2 regions of the Tessaracoccus sp. ZS01 genome follow, and region 2 is predicted to be linked to the other one. Evidence: predicted binding sites of a transcription regulator. Region 2 holds the regulator's gene; the other holds the start of a gene.
The links. The regulator HrcA, encoded in region 2, represses chaperone genes, less so after heat shock. The targets are predictions, from matches to a motif close to TTGGCACTCGNNNNNNNCGAGTGCCAA.
Positions count from the first base shown of each region.

Region 1: a site for HrcA is predicted at 1,528-1,554, ahead of groES (co-chaperone GroES). Genes of this name have one in related genera too.

Region 1 is NZ_PQFE01000002.1:23,938-30,569, reverse strand. It holds gene C3E87_RS03890 (MFS transporter) at 1-327, opposite strand, end outside; gene bioB (biotin synthase BioB) at 366-1,418, opposite strand; gene groES (co-chaperone GroES) at 1,693-1,989, shown strand; gene groL (chaperonin GroEL) at 2,005-3,591, shown strand; gene C3E87_RS03870 ((deoxy)nucleoside triphosphate pyrophosphohydrolase) at 3,721-4,125, shown strand; gene C3E87_RS03865 (DUF3427 domain-containing protein) at 4,116-6,632, shown strand, end outside.
Region 2 is NZ_PQFE01000001.1:648,317-657,063, reverse strand. It holds gene C3E87_RS03165 (CDP-alcohol phosphatidyltransferase family protein) at 1-294, shown strand, start outside; gene C3E87_RS03160 (GntR family transcriptional regulator) at 401-778, shown strand; gene C3E87_RS03155 (ABC transporter ATP-binding protein) at 775-1,485, shown strand; gene C3E87_RS03150 (hypothetical protein) at 1,470-2,285, shown strand; gene C3E87_RS03145 (DUF3097 domain-containing protein) at 2,300-3,142, shown strand; gene C3E87_RS03140 (inositol monophosphatase) at 3,170-3,946, shown strand; gene C3E87_RS03135 (MBL fold metallo-hydrolase) at 3,956-4,720, opposite strand; gene hrcA (heat-inducible transcriptional repressor HrcA) at 4,809-5,822, shown strand; gene dnaJ (molecular chaperone DnaJ) at 5,834-7,006, shown strand; gene C3E87_RS03120 (16S rRNA (uracil(1498)-N(3))-methyltransferase) at 7,003-7,734, shown strand; gene tgt (tRNA guanosine(34) transglycosylase Tgt) at 7,731-8,747, shown strand, end outside.

The DNA of each region.
Region 1 (6,632 bases), on a different contig from region 2:
GAACAGCGCCCCGGCGAACAGCGCCAGCGACGGCGACACCCCTGCCGCCAGCACGAAGAGGCTCGCGAGCATGGTGCCGTAGGTCGCCACGCGGGCGGAGGTGAAGCGTCGGATGAACCAGGCCGCCGTCAACCCGGCCACGATGGCGCCCACCGGCATGGCGGCCACCGCGAAGCCGTAGACAGTGTTGCCCAGGCCCAACGCCGCCTTGATCTCGGGGTAGCGGGGCAGCACATTGGCCACGATCGCGCCGTTGGTGAAGAACATGGCGTTGACCGCGAAGCGTGCTTTGCGGTCCACCTGCGGGATCGTCCGGACGGTTGTCATGCGCCCGATGGTAGCGAGCACTCGGAGTGCGCGGTTGCTCAGGCGTTGGCAGCGACCTGGGTTCCGGCGCCCCGACGACGCACCGACGTCTGGGGGAGGGCTGCCGCGAGCCGCTCGTCGGAGCCGTGGACGGTGTAGCCGCCGTCGGCGAGCATCTCGAGGTCGGCCTTGCCTGCCTGGCCCTCGGAGGTGAGGTAGTCGCCGAGGAACAGCGAGTTGCAGATCTCCATGCTGAGCGGCTGGAGCGAGCGCAGGTGCTGCTCGCGCCCGGCGGAGACGCGCACGTCGGCCGCCCCGTGCACGAAACGGATCATGGCGAGGATGCGCAGGCACTGGTGTGGGGTGAGCTCGTGGTGGCCCTGCAGCGGGGTGCCGTCGAACGGCATGAGGAAGTTCACCGGCACGGAATCCGCGCCGATCTCCTTGAGCTGGAACGTCACCTCGACGAGCTGCTCGTCGGTCTCACCCATGCCGGCGATGAGGCCGGAGCAGGCGGAGAGGCCGTGCTCGCGGGCGTGCTGGACGGTCTCCTTGCGGTCGTCGAAGTCGTGGGTGCTGCAGATGTTGTCGTAGTGGGACTCGGCGGTGTTGAGGTTGTGGTTGTAGGCGTCCGTCCCGACGGCGGCGAGCTTCTCCGCCTGCCCGTCCTTGAGGATGCCCAGGCAGGCGCACACCTCGACGTCGGGGTTGTCGTCCTTGAGGTCTTCGACGATCTTGGACACGCGGTCCACGTCGAGGTTCGACGGGCCGCGGCCTGAGGCGACCAGGCACACGCGGCCGGCCCCGGCCTGGATGCCGGCCTTCGCCGCGGCCAGCGCGTCCTCGTGGGTGAGCCAGGTGTAGCGGAGGATCCCGGCGTCGGAGCCCAGGCGCTGCGAGCAGTAGAAGCAGTCCTCGGGGCACTTGCCCGACTTCAGGTTGACGAGGTAGTTGACCTTCGTGGCAACACCGTGGAAATGGCGGCGCACACGCCCGGCCGCGGCGACGAGCTCATAGGTGCGGGCGTCCGGAAGCTGCAGGACGGCCAGGGCCTCGTCGGGGGAGATGGTGCCGTCGGCGATCGCCTTGTCGGCAAGGGAGTACAGATCCACGGGCTCGTTCCTTCGCGTTTGAACACTGTTCAGATAAGGAGCTTAACAGTGTTCAAATCCGCGGTGACCCGGGGATCCGGGCTCACGGGGCACAGTGCCACCACAAAACCTGGCACTCGGCTTGATTGAGTGCTAAAGCCGCGATAGTTTGGGGACTGGCACTCGACACCCTCGGGTGCTAACTGCCTAGGCGGCACCGCGACGACGCCCGGGTCCAACAGAAGAAGACATCTCAGCCGGTTTCGGCCGGAAGACACAAAGGAAGGTGTTTGACGTGGCAACCACGATCAAGCCTCTCGAGGACCGCATTCTGATCCAGCCCCTCGAGGCCACCCAGCAGACCCAGTCGGGCCTCTTCATCCCCGACACCGCCAAGGAAAAGCCCCAGGAGGGCAAGGTCATCGCCACCGGCCCCGGCCGCATCGACGACAAGGGCAACCGCATCCCCCTCGATGTCGCTGAGGGCGACGTCGTCATCTTCTCGAAGTACGGCGGCACCGAGGTCAAGTACGACGGCAACGAATACCTCCTGCTCAACGCGCGGGACATCCTCGCCGTCGTCTCCAAGTAAGGGCTGATTTCACCCATGGCAAAGATTCTCGCTTTCAACGAGGAAGCCCGCCGCGCTCTCGAGCGTGGCGTTGACGCCCTCGCCGACACCGTCAAGGTGACGCTCGGCCCCAAGGGCCGCTACGTCGTCCTCGACCAGAAGTGGGGCGCCCCGACCATCACCAACGACGGCGTCACCGTCGCCAAGGAGGTCGAGCTCGACGATCCTTACGAGGATCTCGGCGCCCAGCTGGCCAAGGAGGTCGCCACCAAGACCAACGACGTCGCAGGTGACGGCACCACCACCGCCACCGTGCTCGCCCAGGCCATGGTCCACGCCGGCCTGCGCGCCGTGACCGCCGGCATCAACCCGGTCGGCCTCAAGCGCGGCATCGACAAGGCCGTTGAGGCCGTCGTCGAGCGCCTGCGTGAGAACGCCCGCGTGGTCGACACCACCGCCGACATGGCGTCGGTCGCCACCATCTCTTCGCGTGACGAGCAGATCGGCGAGCTCATCGCCGAGGCGTTCGACAAGGTCGGCAAGGACGGCGTCATCACCGTCGACGAGTCGCAGACCTTCGGCACCGAGCTCGAGTTCACCGAGGGCATGCAGTTCGACAAGGGCTACCTGTCGCCGTACATGGTCACTGACACGGACCGCATGGAAGCCGTGCTCGATGATCCCTACATCCTGATCAACAGCGGCAAGATCTCGTCGATGAACGAGCTGCTCCCGCTGCTGGAAAAGGTCATCGCCGCCAAGGGCACGCTGTTCATCGTGGCTGAGGACGTCGACGGCGAAGCGCTCTCGACCCTCGTGGTCAACAAGATCCGCGGCACCTTCACCTCCGTGGCCGTCAAGGCCCCGGCCTTCGGTGACCGCCGCAAGGCCATGCTCGAAGACATCGCCATCCTCACCGGTGGCCAGGTCGTCGCGCCCGAGGTCGGCCTCAAGCTCGACCAGGTTGGCCTCGAGGTGCTCGGCCGCGCCCGCCGCATCGTCGTCACCAAGGACGCCACCACCATCGTCGATGGCGCTGGCGAATCCTCCGAGGTCGACGGCCGCGTGGCCCAGCTGCGCGCCGAGATCGAGCGCACGGATTCCGACTGGGACCGCGAGAAGCTGCAGGAGCGGGTCGCCAAGCTCGCCGGTGGCGTGTGCGTGATCCAGGTCGGCGCCGCCACCGAGGTGGAGCTCAAGGAGAAGAAGCACCGCATCGAGGACGCCGTCTCGGCTACCCGTGCGGCCATCGAGGAGGGCATCGTCGCCGGTGGCGGCTCCGCCCTCATCCACGCCGGCGCGGTGCTTGCTGACGGCCTCGGCCTCGAAGGCGACGAGCTCGCCGGCGTGAACGTCGTGGCCAAGTCGCTCGCCGAGCCGCTGCGCTGGATCGCGGAGAACGGTGGCGAAGCCGGCTACGTCATCACCTCCAAGGTTGCCGAGATGGAGGTCGGTCACGGCTACAACGCCAAGATCGGCGAGTACCAGGATCTCGTTGCCAACGGCGTGATCGACCCGGTCAAGGTCACGCGCTCCGCGCTGGCCAACGCCGCGTCCATCGCGTCGCTGCTGCTCACCACGGAAACGCTCGTCGTCGACAAGCGCGAAGACGAAGACGCCTGATCTGACACCAGTCGCTGCAAGGCCCTGTCCGGTTCGCCCGGGCGGGGCCTTCTGCGTTCCCGCTGGTGTTGAGCTGGCCAGCTGCCGGCGCCGGCGATAGCCTGGTCCCCGACCTGGGAGGGCGGCGAAGTGGGCAAGCGGATCACTGTGGTTGGCGCGGTTTCGGTGCGGGACGGACGCATTCTGGCGGCCCGCCGGAGCGACTCCATGTCACTGCCCGGGCTCTGGGAGTTCCCCGGTGGGAAGATCGAGCCCGGCGAGACGCCGCAGGAGACGCTGCGCCGCGAGATCGACGAGGAGCTGGGCTGCACCGTCGAGGTGGGCGACTTCCTCACCCGTACCGAATACCAGTACTCGTTCGGGGTCGTGGACCTGAGCACCTACTGGTGCCGGATCGTCGACGGTGAACCTGAGCCGACTGAGCACTCCGAGCTGCGCTGGGTGGACGCCCATGAGCTGGCCGAGCTGGAGTGGGCACCGGCTGACGTCCCGGCCGCCGAACTGATCTTCGCGGCCCGCGACCGATGGAGCTGACAGCGGGCTTTGGCCGCGACCTGACGTTCGGTTTCGTCGACCGCACGCAGACCTCACCCCGCCTCCACCACCCCCGGCTGATCGTGAACGAAGGCCGCGACACCATGCTGCGGACGATCCGCCACGAGCTGCGCCGCGCCGACAGCTTCGTGTTCTCCGTCGCTTTCGTCACCCCGGGTGCCATCGCCGCGCTGAAACAGGCGCTGCTCGACTTCTCGGGCGCGGGCACGATCATCACCTCGACGTACCTGGGCTTCAACTCGCCGGCCGCCTTTGACGAACTGCTCAACCTGCCGCGCATCGAAGTGCTGCTGCTGGACGGTGCCTCGGAGGGATTCCATGCGAAGGGCTATGTGTTCCGTCAGGAGCACAGCTCGACGGCCATCGTGGGCAGCTCCAACCTCACCGAGTCAGCCCTGCTGCGCAACCACGAATGGAACCTGCGCTTCTCAGCGTTGGCGGACGGTGACATCGTGCACCAGCTCGAAGCTGCCGTCGACAGGCAGCGTGCCCGCGCGGTGCCCCTCACCCGCGCCTGGGTAGAGGCCTACCGTAAGACCTGGCGGCCGCCCGCCGCTCCGAGCACCCCGCACCAGGCCCCCGCCGTTGGGGCCGGCGCTGCCGTCATGGTCGTCGCCAACTCCATGCAGGTGGAGGCGCTCGCCGAGATCGATCTGGTGCGGGCCCGGGGGGAGAAGCGCGGCCTCGTCGTGTCCGCCACGGGCACGGGCAAGACGATCCTCGCGGCCCTCGATGTGCGAACGGCCCAACCGCAACGCATGCTGTTCGTGGTGCACCGGGAACAGATCCTGGACAAGGCCATCGCTGAGTTCCGCCGGGTCCTGGGCGCCCCCGCCAGCGACATCGGCAAATTGGCCGGCGGCCGCCGCGAGGTGGATCGCCGCTACGTGTTCGCCACCGTCCAGTCGCTGTCCAACGCCCTGGGTGACATCGCCCCGGATGCCTTCGACTACGTCCTCATCGACGAGGTGCACCGGGCGGGCGCCGACAGCTACCGCCGCATCATCGAGCATCTCACCCCGGCCTTCCTGCTGGGCATGACCGCCACCCCGGAGCGCACCGACGGTTTCAACATCTTCGAGCTGTTCCACTACAACGTGGCCTACGAGATCAGGCTGCAGAAGGCGCTGGAGGCCGACATGCTGGCCCCGTTCCACTACTACGGGGTCACAGACTACGTCACCGGCGACGGTGAGGTCATCGACGACACGACCAGCCTCGCCCGCCTCGTGGACCGCGAACGCGTCGACCACGTGCTCGCCGCAGTGGAGCGCTACGGGCAGGCGGGGATCCCGGTACGCGGCCTCATCTTCTGCTCCCGCAACGAGGAGGCCAGGCAGCTGTCCCAGGTCCTCAACGGGCGCATCCTGCGAGGCCGCAGACTGCGCACGATGTCCCTGTCCGGCATGGACTCGGTGCGGGCCAGGGAGGACGCGGTCGCACGGTTGGAAGGGGGCGACCTCGACTACCTCCTCACCGTCGACATCTTCAACGAGGGCATCGACATCCCTGCCATCAATCAGGTGGTGATGCTGCGCCAGACCCAGTCGGCCATCGTGTTCACCCAGCAATTGGGTCGTGGCCTGCGCAAGGCCGCCGGCAAGGACTACCTCGTCGTCATCGATTTCATCGGCAACTACGCCAACAACTACCTGGTACCGGTGGCGTTGTTCGGCGACTCCAGCCTGTCGAAGGATTCGGTGCGGCAGAATCTCATCGAGGCTGAGGAGGCCGGCTCCATCGCCGGGCTGTCCAGCGTCAACTTCGACGCCATCGCCCGCGATCAGGTCTTCAAGGCCATCGCCCAGGTCAAGCTTGATTCGATGGTGGCACTGAAGAAGGCCTACACAGAGATGCGCAACAGGGTCGGGGGAGAGCCGAAGCTCCTGGACTTCGCGCGGTTCGACACTGCGGATCCGGTGGTGCTGGGCACAAAGGAGAAGAACTACTGGCAGCTGTCGGCCAAGTTCGCCAACGTGCAGGGCCCCACGCCCCGCCAGACCAGACTGCTCAACCTGCTCACGGTCGAGCTGCTCAATGGGAAGCGGCCCCACGAACTTGTGGTGCTCCGGGCGCTGCTGGAGGAGGGCCGGCTCGCCGGGGCCGACATCGTCGAGCGCTTGCGCGCACGAGACTGCACCAGCACGCCCGAGGTGGTGCGCAGCGCCGTCAGCATGTTGACTCTCGGGTTCTTCCCGGCGAAGACGAAGCCCAGCTACCATCCGCTCGCGGTCGAGAGCGACGGCGGACTGGAACTGAGCCCCGAATTCCGCGACGAATGGGCCAACCCCGATTTCCGGGCGCAGGCCACCGACGTCATCGACACGGGCCTCTTCCTCGCCCGTCACCGGCACGGCTGGGCGCAGACGCTGCGCCCGGGCGGGCGCTACTCGCGCAAGGACGCCTGCCGGCTGCTCAACTTCCGCGGCGACGAGACGGCCACGCTCTACGGCTACAAGGTGGACGAGTTCTCCCGCACCTGCCCC
Region 2 (8,747 bases):
CTCCTCGTGCTCAGCCTCGCCCTGGTGCCGCTGGCCCCCTGGATCCTGCTGATGGGCGCCGCGCGCTATCTGTTCCTGTTGGGCGGCAGGTTCCGTCCGCAGTGGCTCCTCCCGTTGCCGTTCAGGCAGTCGCGCCGGCTCATCGGCGGCCTGCAGGCCCTTGTCACCGTCACGGCCCTCGTGCCGGTCGTCCCCGTCACGGTGGTGCAGTGGAGCACCGGCCTCACCGTCGCGCTCGTGGCCTACTCCTTCGCCCGCGACATCCGCTACCAGGAACGCCGCCGCGCGTACTGAGCCACCGGCCTCACCCCGGACGCAACCGACTCAGGAAGCCTGAGCCTCGAGACTCCTCTGTGCTACTGTATTAAGTACCTAATACAGTGAGACAACGGGAGGTGAGATGGAGTTCGACGCAAGCAGCCCTATCTGGCTTCAGTTGGTCGACGAGTTCATCCGTCGCATCGTCACCGGCCAGTGGGAAGCGGGGGCCCGGATCTCCGGGGTCCGCGACCTCGCTGGCGAGCTGAAGGTGAACCCCAACACCGTCCAACGCGCCCTCGCCGAACTCGAGCGGCAGGGCATGACCAGGTCCGAAAGGACCACCGGCCGTTTCGTCACCGACGACCCGGCCGTCATCGAGCAGGCCCGCCTCGGTCTCGCGGCGGGCGCGGCAGATGACTTTGCGCGGCGGGTCCAGGGGCTCGGCATGAGCCTCACCGCCGCCCGCGACCTACTGGGCCGACGCTGGTCGGTCCCCGCAGAAGGAGCCCAAGAATGACAGCACCGGCGATCCAGATCGCCCACGTGACCAAGAAGTACGGCGCGTTCCCTGCCCTCAACGACCTGAACCTCTCGCTCGAGGGCGGCCAGATCGTCGGGCTGCTCGGGGAGAACGGCTCCGGCAAGACCACCCTGTTGAAGGTGTTGGCCGGGGCACTGACGCAATACGACGGCGAGGTCCGTGTGCACGGCGTCCCCATCGGGCCGGACACCAAGGCAATGGTGAGCTTCCTGCCCGACGCCAGCTTCCTGGCAGACAACGACACCATCGACGGCTGCGTGGGCATGTTCAAGGACTTCTTCGCTGATTTCAGCGAGGCAAAGTGCCGCGACCTGCTCAAATTCTTCCAGCTGGACACCCACCGCAAACTCAACACGCTCTCCAAGGGCATGCGGGAGAAGGTCCAGGTGGCGCTGGCCATGTCGCGTGACGCGAAGGTCTTCCTCCTGGACGAACCCATCTCCGGCGTCGATCCCGCGGCTCGGGAAGTCCTGTTGGCCGCCATCGTCCGGGATCTCCCGGAGGACGCGTTGGTCCTGATCTCCACCCACCTCATCCACGATCTCGAGCCCGTCCTCGATTCCTTCGCGTTCATGCGTTACGGGCAGATCCTGCTCAGCGGCTCGGTCGACGACCTGCGGGCCGAGCGCAACATGTCCATTGACCAGCTATTCCGGGAGGTCTACCGATGGTCGGCAAACTGATCAAGCACGAGATTCGGCGCACCCTGCGCTGGTACCTCATCATCGTCGGGGGAGCGGTGCTCGTCGTCGGTCTGGCGACCCTTGCCGCCGTCCTCCTCCCGGCCCCCGTCAACACCCTCTTCGCCGTGCTCACGGCCATCGGCGCGTTCGCCGTGCCCACCGCGGTGCCCGTGTGGCTCGGCTTCGACTTCTACCGCTCGTCCTACTCGAAGACGGGGTACCTCACCCGGGCCATCCCCGTGAAGGGCTCGACGATCTACTGGGTGAAGTTGCTCTACGCCTACGTGTTGAGCGTCATCGCCCTGGTGGTCTCCGCAGGGCTGGGCTATCTGGCCGCGGTGTCCTTCGCCCTGGTGGGCGGCGGATCGGTGGGGGGCGTCAACGACGCCATCGCCGGTGCGCTCGACGCGATGGGGCGGATGCTCCCGGGCTGGGTGATCGTCCTGCTGATCGCGCTCATCCTGGTCTGGCCCTTCGTCTGGCTCGCGTCGTACTACTTCGCGGCGGCCGTCGGCAGCGAGGCCTGGAGCAGCAAGATGGGCATCGGTGGCCCCGTCCTGGTGTGGTTCCTGTTCTACGTGGCCGGCCAGGTTGCCGCCATCCTCGGCGCGTTCCTCCCCTTGCAGATGGTCTTCGACGAAGCAGGGATGGTGGGCTTCCAGGCCCGGCTGGTCAACATCTTCACCATCGAGGAGCAGAGCGTCGTGCCCGTCGGAATGTTCCTGGCGATGCTGGTGCTGTCGGCAGTGGCGATTGTCTGGGCCTCGGTGTCGTTCGACAAGAAGGTGGAGTTGCGCTGATAGCGTCGTCCGCCGTGGACAGATACGCGCGAGACGTCTTGGCACCGGGCTGGCAGAGGGCCCATCTGAAGCAGACCCGTGACGTGGCCGTCGAACTCGACCAGGTGGTCGAGTTCGACGACTTCTGCGGCGCGGTGGTCGGCTGGGAGAACGGCCTCGTGGTGTTGGAGGACCGGCACGGCAAACGCCGCTCCGCCCCGTTCGGGCCCGGCTTCCTGCTGGAGGGCGAGCCCGTCGCGCTCCGGGCCCCGCTGCGGGGAGGGCCGGTTAAGCCCAAGTACACCGCCTCCGGCTCCCGGGCGAGCCAGGAGCCCGTCAAGGCCAAGGTCGCGCTGCCCAGCCGCATCTACGTCGAGGGCCGCCACGACGCGGAGCTCATCGAGAAGGTGTGGGGGGAGGACCTCCGGCACGTGGGCGTCGTGGTCGAGTACCTCGGCGGCATCGACGACCTGCCGCGCATCGTGCAGGACTTCGGGCCCGAGCCCGGTCGTCGGCTGGGCGTGCTGGTCGACCACCTGGTGCCCGGCTCGAAGGAGTCGCGGATCGCGGCCGAGGTCTACCGCGCCGGCCACCGCGACGTCGTCCTCATCGAGGGGCACGAGTTCATCGACATCTGGCAGGCCGTCCGCCCGGCCCGCATCGGCCGCAAAGCCTGGCCGGTGGTGCCCCGCGACGTCGACTTCAAACTCGGCACCCTCAAGGCCCTCAACCTGCCGCACGCGGACCAGGCGGACATCGCGCGCGGCTGGCAGGCGATCCTCGCGCGGGTCAGCAGCTGGCGCGACCTCGAGCCACAACTGAACACCAAGGTGGAGACCCTCATCGATTTCGTCACGCAGGACCACCTCGGCGCCTGACCCCGGACGGACCACTAAGGTAGCGACATGGACACCGAAGGCATTCTGGGCCTGCTCAAGGAGACCGCTGCGGAGATCATCACCCCGCGGTTCAGGCTGTTGGCCGACACCGACGTCAACGAGAAGAAGCCCGGAGACCTCGTCACCGTCGCAGACCACGAATCCGAGGTGTACCTCACCCGCCGGCTGAAGGACGCTTTCCCGAACGCCGTCGTTGTGGGGGAGGAGGCCGTCTTCGCGGACCCGTCGCTCCTCAAGGGCCTGGGCAACGCGGACCATGCCTTCATCATCGACCCCATCGACGGCACCCGGAACTTCGTGCACGGTCGCGACGAACACGGCGTCATCCTCGCCGAGGTCCGCGGCGGCGTCACCACCCGGGGCTGGATCTGGCAGCCGCAGACCGGCCGAGCCTATGTCGCCGAGCGGGGGGGCGGGGTGCAGCTCAACGGCGGCCCCATCGAACGCCGGCGCCATGACCGCCCGCCGCTGGGCGCCTCGTCCAAGCGCAAGCTCCGCGGCTTCGACGCCGACGGCAAGCTGAGCCCCGTGGTGCGCAGCCACTTCGCATGCTGCTTCGACTACCCGGCGGTGCTCGACGGCACGTTCGACTTCATGTTCTACTCCAGCCTCCACCCGTGGGACCATCTCGCGGGGTCGTTGATGGTGGTGGAGAACGGCGGCATCAGCCGCACGATCGACGGCATGGACTACAGCCTCACCTCGCGCTCGCGCGGCGGCCTGCTGGTCGCCGGCGACACGCTGAGTTGGATGGTGGCCCAGCAGAACTGGCCCATCATCTGAGGTTCGCGCTCAGATCAGGGGCAGGTGCCTCTTCGGCACGATGCCCTTGGCACTCAGCTCGGCATAGGCCTTCGGCAGGGCGACGGCGAGCGTCTCGGCGGTGAAGGGCCACTCCGTGGCCGCCGCCGCGTCCTCCAGCTTCGTACCCTGGTGGATCAGCATCTCGGTCTGGCCGTAGAGCATGCCGATCTCGGCGCGCTGGATGAACGCGTAATCGCGGTCGACGACGGCCCCATGGCCGGGCACGAAGCGCGTCGTGGCGTTCGCGGCGCCCAGGACACCGTCGAGCACGGTGGGCCAGTTGCTCAGCGAGCCCCGGTCGTCGATCTGCGGATCCGAGCCCTCCTCCAGGAGGTCGCCGGCGAAGACGACGTTCTCACCGGGCAGGAAGACCAGCACGTCGTTGTCGGTGTGGCCCTCGCCGAAGTGCAGCGCCTCCACCCGCAGGTTGCCGAGATCCACCGCCAGCGCCATCGAGAACGTGCGGGAGACCGGAACGGCCGTGAGCTTCTCATGCGCGATCGAGATGACCTCCCCCATGCCGGCCAGGCCGTTGACGTGGTCGTGATGGTCGTGGGTCAGGAGGACGTGAGTCACGGGGACGCCGGCCAGCGCGGTGGCCGACGCCAGGACCTCCGCGCCCTGCTCGGGCGAGTTGCCGGTGTCGATCAGCATCGCCCCGGTGTCGCCGACGATCAGCCCGATGTTGACACGGTGCGGTTCCACGGTGGTCATGAAGACGCGGTCGGTCACGGGGGTCCAGTCGAGTGTCATGATGCCCATCGTAGGGGCGGTACACTGGCACTCGGTAAACGAGAGTGCCAATGAGTAGGCTGCTGCAGCAAGTGTTGGAGGTGACGTGATAGACGACCGCAAGTTCGACGACCGCAAGCTCGAAGTCCTCAAGGCCATCGTGACCGACTACGTGGCCAGCCGCGAGCCGGTGGGCTCCAAGGCCCTCGTGGAGCGGCACAAGCTCGATGTCTCGGCCGCCACCGTCCGCAACGACATGGCCGCGTTGGAGGAGGAGGGCTACATCACGCAACCCCACACCAGCGCCGGCCGGATCCCCACGGACAAGGGTTACCGGCTGTTCGTCGACAAGCTTGCGCGCATCAAGCCTCTGTCAGGCGCGGAACGCACCGCCATCACCACGTTCATGAACGGCACCGCTGACATCGACGACCTCGTGATGCGCACCGTCCGCCTCCTGGCGCAACTGACCCGTCAGGTCGCCATCGTGCAGTACCCCGTGGCGCAGCACGACGTCATCCGGCACATCGAACTGGTCTCGCTGACGGCCGAGCGTTTGATGGTGATCGTCGTGCAGTCCTCGGGGCGGGTGGACCAGAGCGTCATCGAGGCCCCGGCGCTGGATGAGGCCCGCCTGCACGGGCTGCGGCAGAAGTTGGTCGCCGCGACGGTGGGCCGGGCCGCCGCAGATGCCGCCGACGCACTGGTGAGGGTGCTCGACACCATCGCACCGGAGGACCGGGCGTTCTCCGCGCCGGTCGTCGCCACGGTCCTGGAAACCATCGCCGCCGAACCCGCCTCGCAGGTGGTGGTGGCCGGCGTCCCGAACCTGGCCGGCGCCGCCTTCGAGACGAATATGCGGCCGCTGTTGGAGGCCCTCGAGGAGCAGGTCGTCCTCATGCGTCTCCTCGGTGAGGCGGGCGGTGACGACATCACCGTCCGCATCGGGCAGGAGAACACCGCCCAGGGGTTCCAGTCGACATCACTGGTGGCCTCCGGATACGGTGCCGATTTCCGGGCGAGCCTCGGCGTCGTCGGACCCACCCGGATGGACTACCCGTCCACCATCGCCGCGGTGCGCGCCGTGGCTCGTTACGTGAGCAGATTCCTCAACGAAGGCTGAACGCAAGAAATATGAGCAAGGATTACTACGCCATCCTCGGTGTCGAACGCGACGCAACCCCTGAAGGCATCAAGAAGGCCTACCGCCGTCGTGCCATGAAGGTCCATCCCGACGTCGCCCACGAGGACGCGGAGGCCGCAGAGAAGTTCAAGGAACTCAGCGAGGCCTACGAGGTGCTGAGCGACCCGAACAAGCGTGCGGTCTTCGACCGTGGCGGTGACCCCATGGCGGGTGCGGCCGGTGCGGGCTTCTCGGGCTTCGGCGGCGGGTTCGCCGGTGGCTTCGACTTCACCAACCTCGTCGACGCCATGTTCGGCCAGGCCGGCAGCCGTGGGCCACGTTCCCGCGTGCGCCAGGGCCAGGACGCGCTGGTGCGCGTCTCCCTGGATCTGCACGAGGCAGTGTTCGGCGTGACCAAGCCGGTGAAGGTCGCCACCGCCGTCGTCTGCCCGAAGTGCACCGGCTCCGGCGGCGAGCCCGGGTCTGAGCCGGTGACGTGCTCGACCTGTAACGGCAACGGCGACATCACCCAGATCCAGCGCAGCTTCCTCGGCGACATCCGCACCTCGCAGGCGTGCCCGACGTGCCGTGGCTACGGCACGACCATCCCGCGCCCCTGCGGCGAGTGCTCCGGTGAGGGCCGCGTGCGCACCACCCGCACCCTCCAGGTGAAGATCCCGGCTGGTGTCTCGACGGGCATCCGGATCCACCTCGAGGGCCAGGGCGAGGTAGGGCCCGGCGGCGGCCCCGCCGGAGACCTCTACGTGGAACTGTCCGTCAACAGCCACGAGAGCTTCCGGCGAGACGGCGACAACCTCGAGATGGTCGTCAAGCTCCCCATGACCGCCGCTGCGCTCGGCACCACCGTCGCCGTCACCACCCTCGAGGCGGAGTGGGAGAAGTCCGACGTCGAGGACCGCACCGTCTCCCTCGAGGTGCCGTCCGGCACCCAGTCCGGCACCCGGATCGCGCTGAAGGGCCGCGGCGTGCCGCGCCTGCGCGGCGGTGGCCGGGGAGACCTGGGCGTCACCCTGCTGGTGCAGACCCCCACCAAGCTCGACGACCACCAGCGCGACCTGATGCACCAGCTCGCCGAGGCCCGCGATGAGATCCGGGCGGAGGCGGTCACCGCCAAGCCCGGCAAAGCGGGTGTCTTCGGCAAGCTGAGCGAGTGGTTCTCGTGACGGATCCCCTCTTCCTCGCCACGTTCGACGACACCGTCCGGCCCGGTCAGCGCGTCGTCGTCACCGGCGATGAGGCCCACCACGCCGTCAGCGTGAGGCGGATCCTGACAGGGGAGAGCGTGATCCTCGCCAACGGCGAAGGACTCGGGGTGCGGGGCACGGTCATCGACGCCGCCAAGCGTGAGCTCACGGTCGAGGTGACCGAAGTCTTCGACGACGAGCCTCCCGCCCTGCGGTGGGGCGTCGTCCAAGCGCTGGCCAAGGGGGACCGCAGCGACCTCGCGGTGCAGATGGCCACCGAACTGGGCACCCGGCGCATCCTGGCGTGGCAGGCGTCGCGCTCGATCGTCCGCTGGCAGGGTGACCGGGGAGCCAAGGCGCTCGAACGCTGGCAGGCGACGGCGCGCGAGGCCGCCAAGCAGTCGCGCCGCTTCGCCGTCCCGGTGGTCGAGGCGGCCTCCACGGCACAGGTCGTCGAGGCGATCCGTCAGGCGGACCTGGCCCTCGTGTTGCACGAGGACGCCGCGTTGCACATCGCCCAGGTCGAACTTCCCGCCGAGGGCATCGGCCTCGTCATCGTCGGTCCGGAGGGTGGCATCTCACCGGAGGAACTGGACACCTTCGTCGCGGCCGGTGCGCAGGCCGTGCTGATCAGCGACGGGGTGCTGCGCACCTCGACCGCCGCTGCGGTGGCGCTGGGCCAGCTCGACGTGCTGGCGCGCCGATGAGCTTCTCGTTCGATGTCACCCACCACCTGGAGGGTGCCCCGGGGCGGGCGGGCGTCATTCACACTCCCCACGGCCCCATCGAGACCCCGGCGTTCATCGCCGTCGGTACCAAGGCCACGGTGAAGGCCGTCCTGCCCGAATCCGTCGCCGCCACCGGCGCGCAGGCCGTGCTGGCCAACGCCTACCACCTGTACCTCCAGCCGGGCTCCGACATCGTCGACGAGGCCGGCGGCCTCGGCAGGTTCATGAACTGGCCCGGGCCGACCTTCACGGATTCGGGCGGGTTCCAGGTGATGAGCCTGGGCGCCGGCTTCAAGAAGGTGCTCGCCATGGACACCAAGGGGATGGTCGACGACGACGTCATCGCAGAGGGCAAGGAGCGCCGCGCCCACGTCGACGACGACGGCGTGACGTTCAAGTCGCACCTCAACGGCACCATGCACCGGTTCACCCCCGAGATCTCGATGCGCATCCAGCACGAACTGGGCGCCGACATCATGTTCGCCTTCGACGAGCTGACCACGTTGATGAACACGCGCGGCTACCAGGAGGATTCCGTGGCGCGCACGCACGCCTGGGCGGTGCGCTGCCTGGCGGAACATGCGCGGCTCACCAGGGAACGCGCCGACAAGCCCTATCAGGCGCTGTTCGGCGTCATCCAGGGTGCCCAGTACGAGGACCTCCGACGTCGGGCCGCCCAGGGCCTGGCGGCCCTGGAGGTGGACGGCCACGGCTTCGACGGCTTCGGCCTCGGAGGGGCGCTCGAGAAGGAGAACCTGGGGCAGATCATCGGCTGGATGGTCGAGGAACTCCCCGAACGCAAGCCCCGCCACCTGCTGGGCATCTCCGAGCCGGACGACCTCTTCGCCGCCGTCGAGATGGGGGCCGACACGTTCGACTGCGTCAACCCGTCGCGCGTGGCCCGCAACGCGGCCATCTACACCGCCGACGGCCGCTACAACGTCAACACCGCGGCCCACCGGCGCTCGTTCATCCCGCTGGAGGACGGGTGC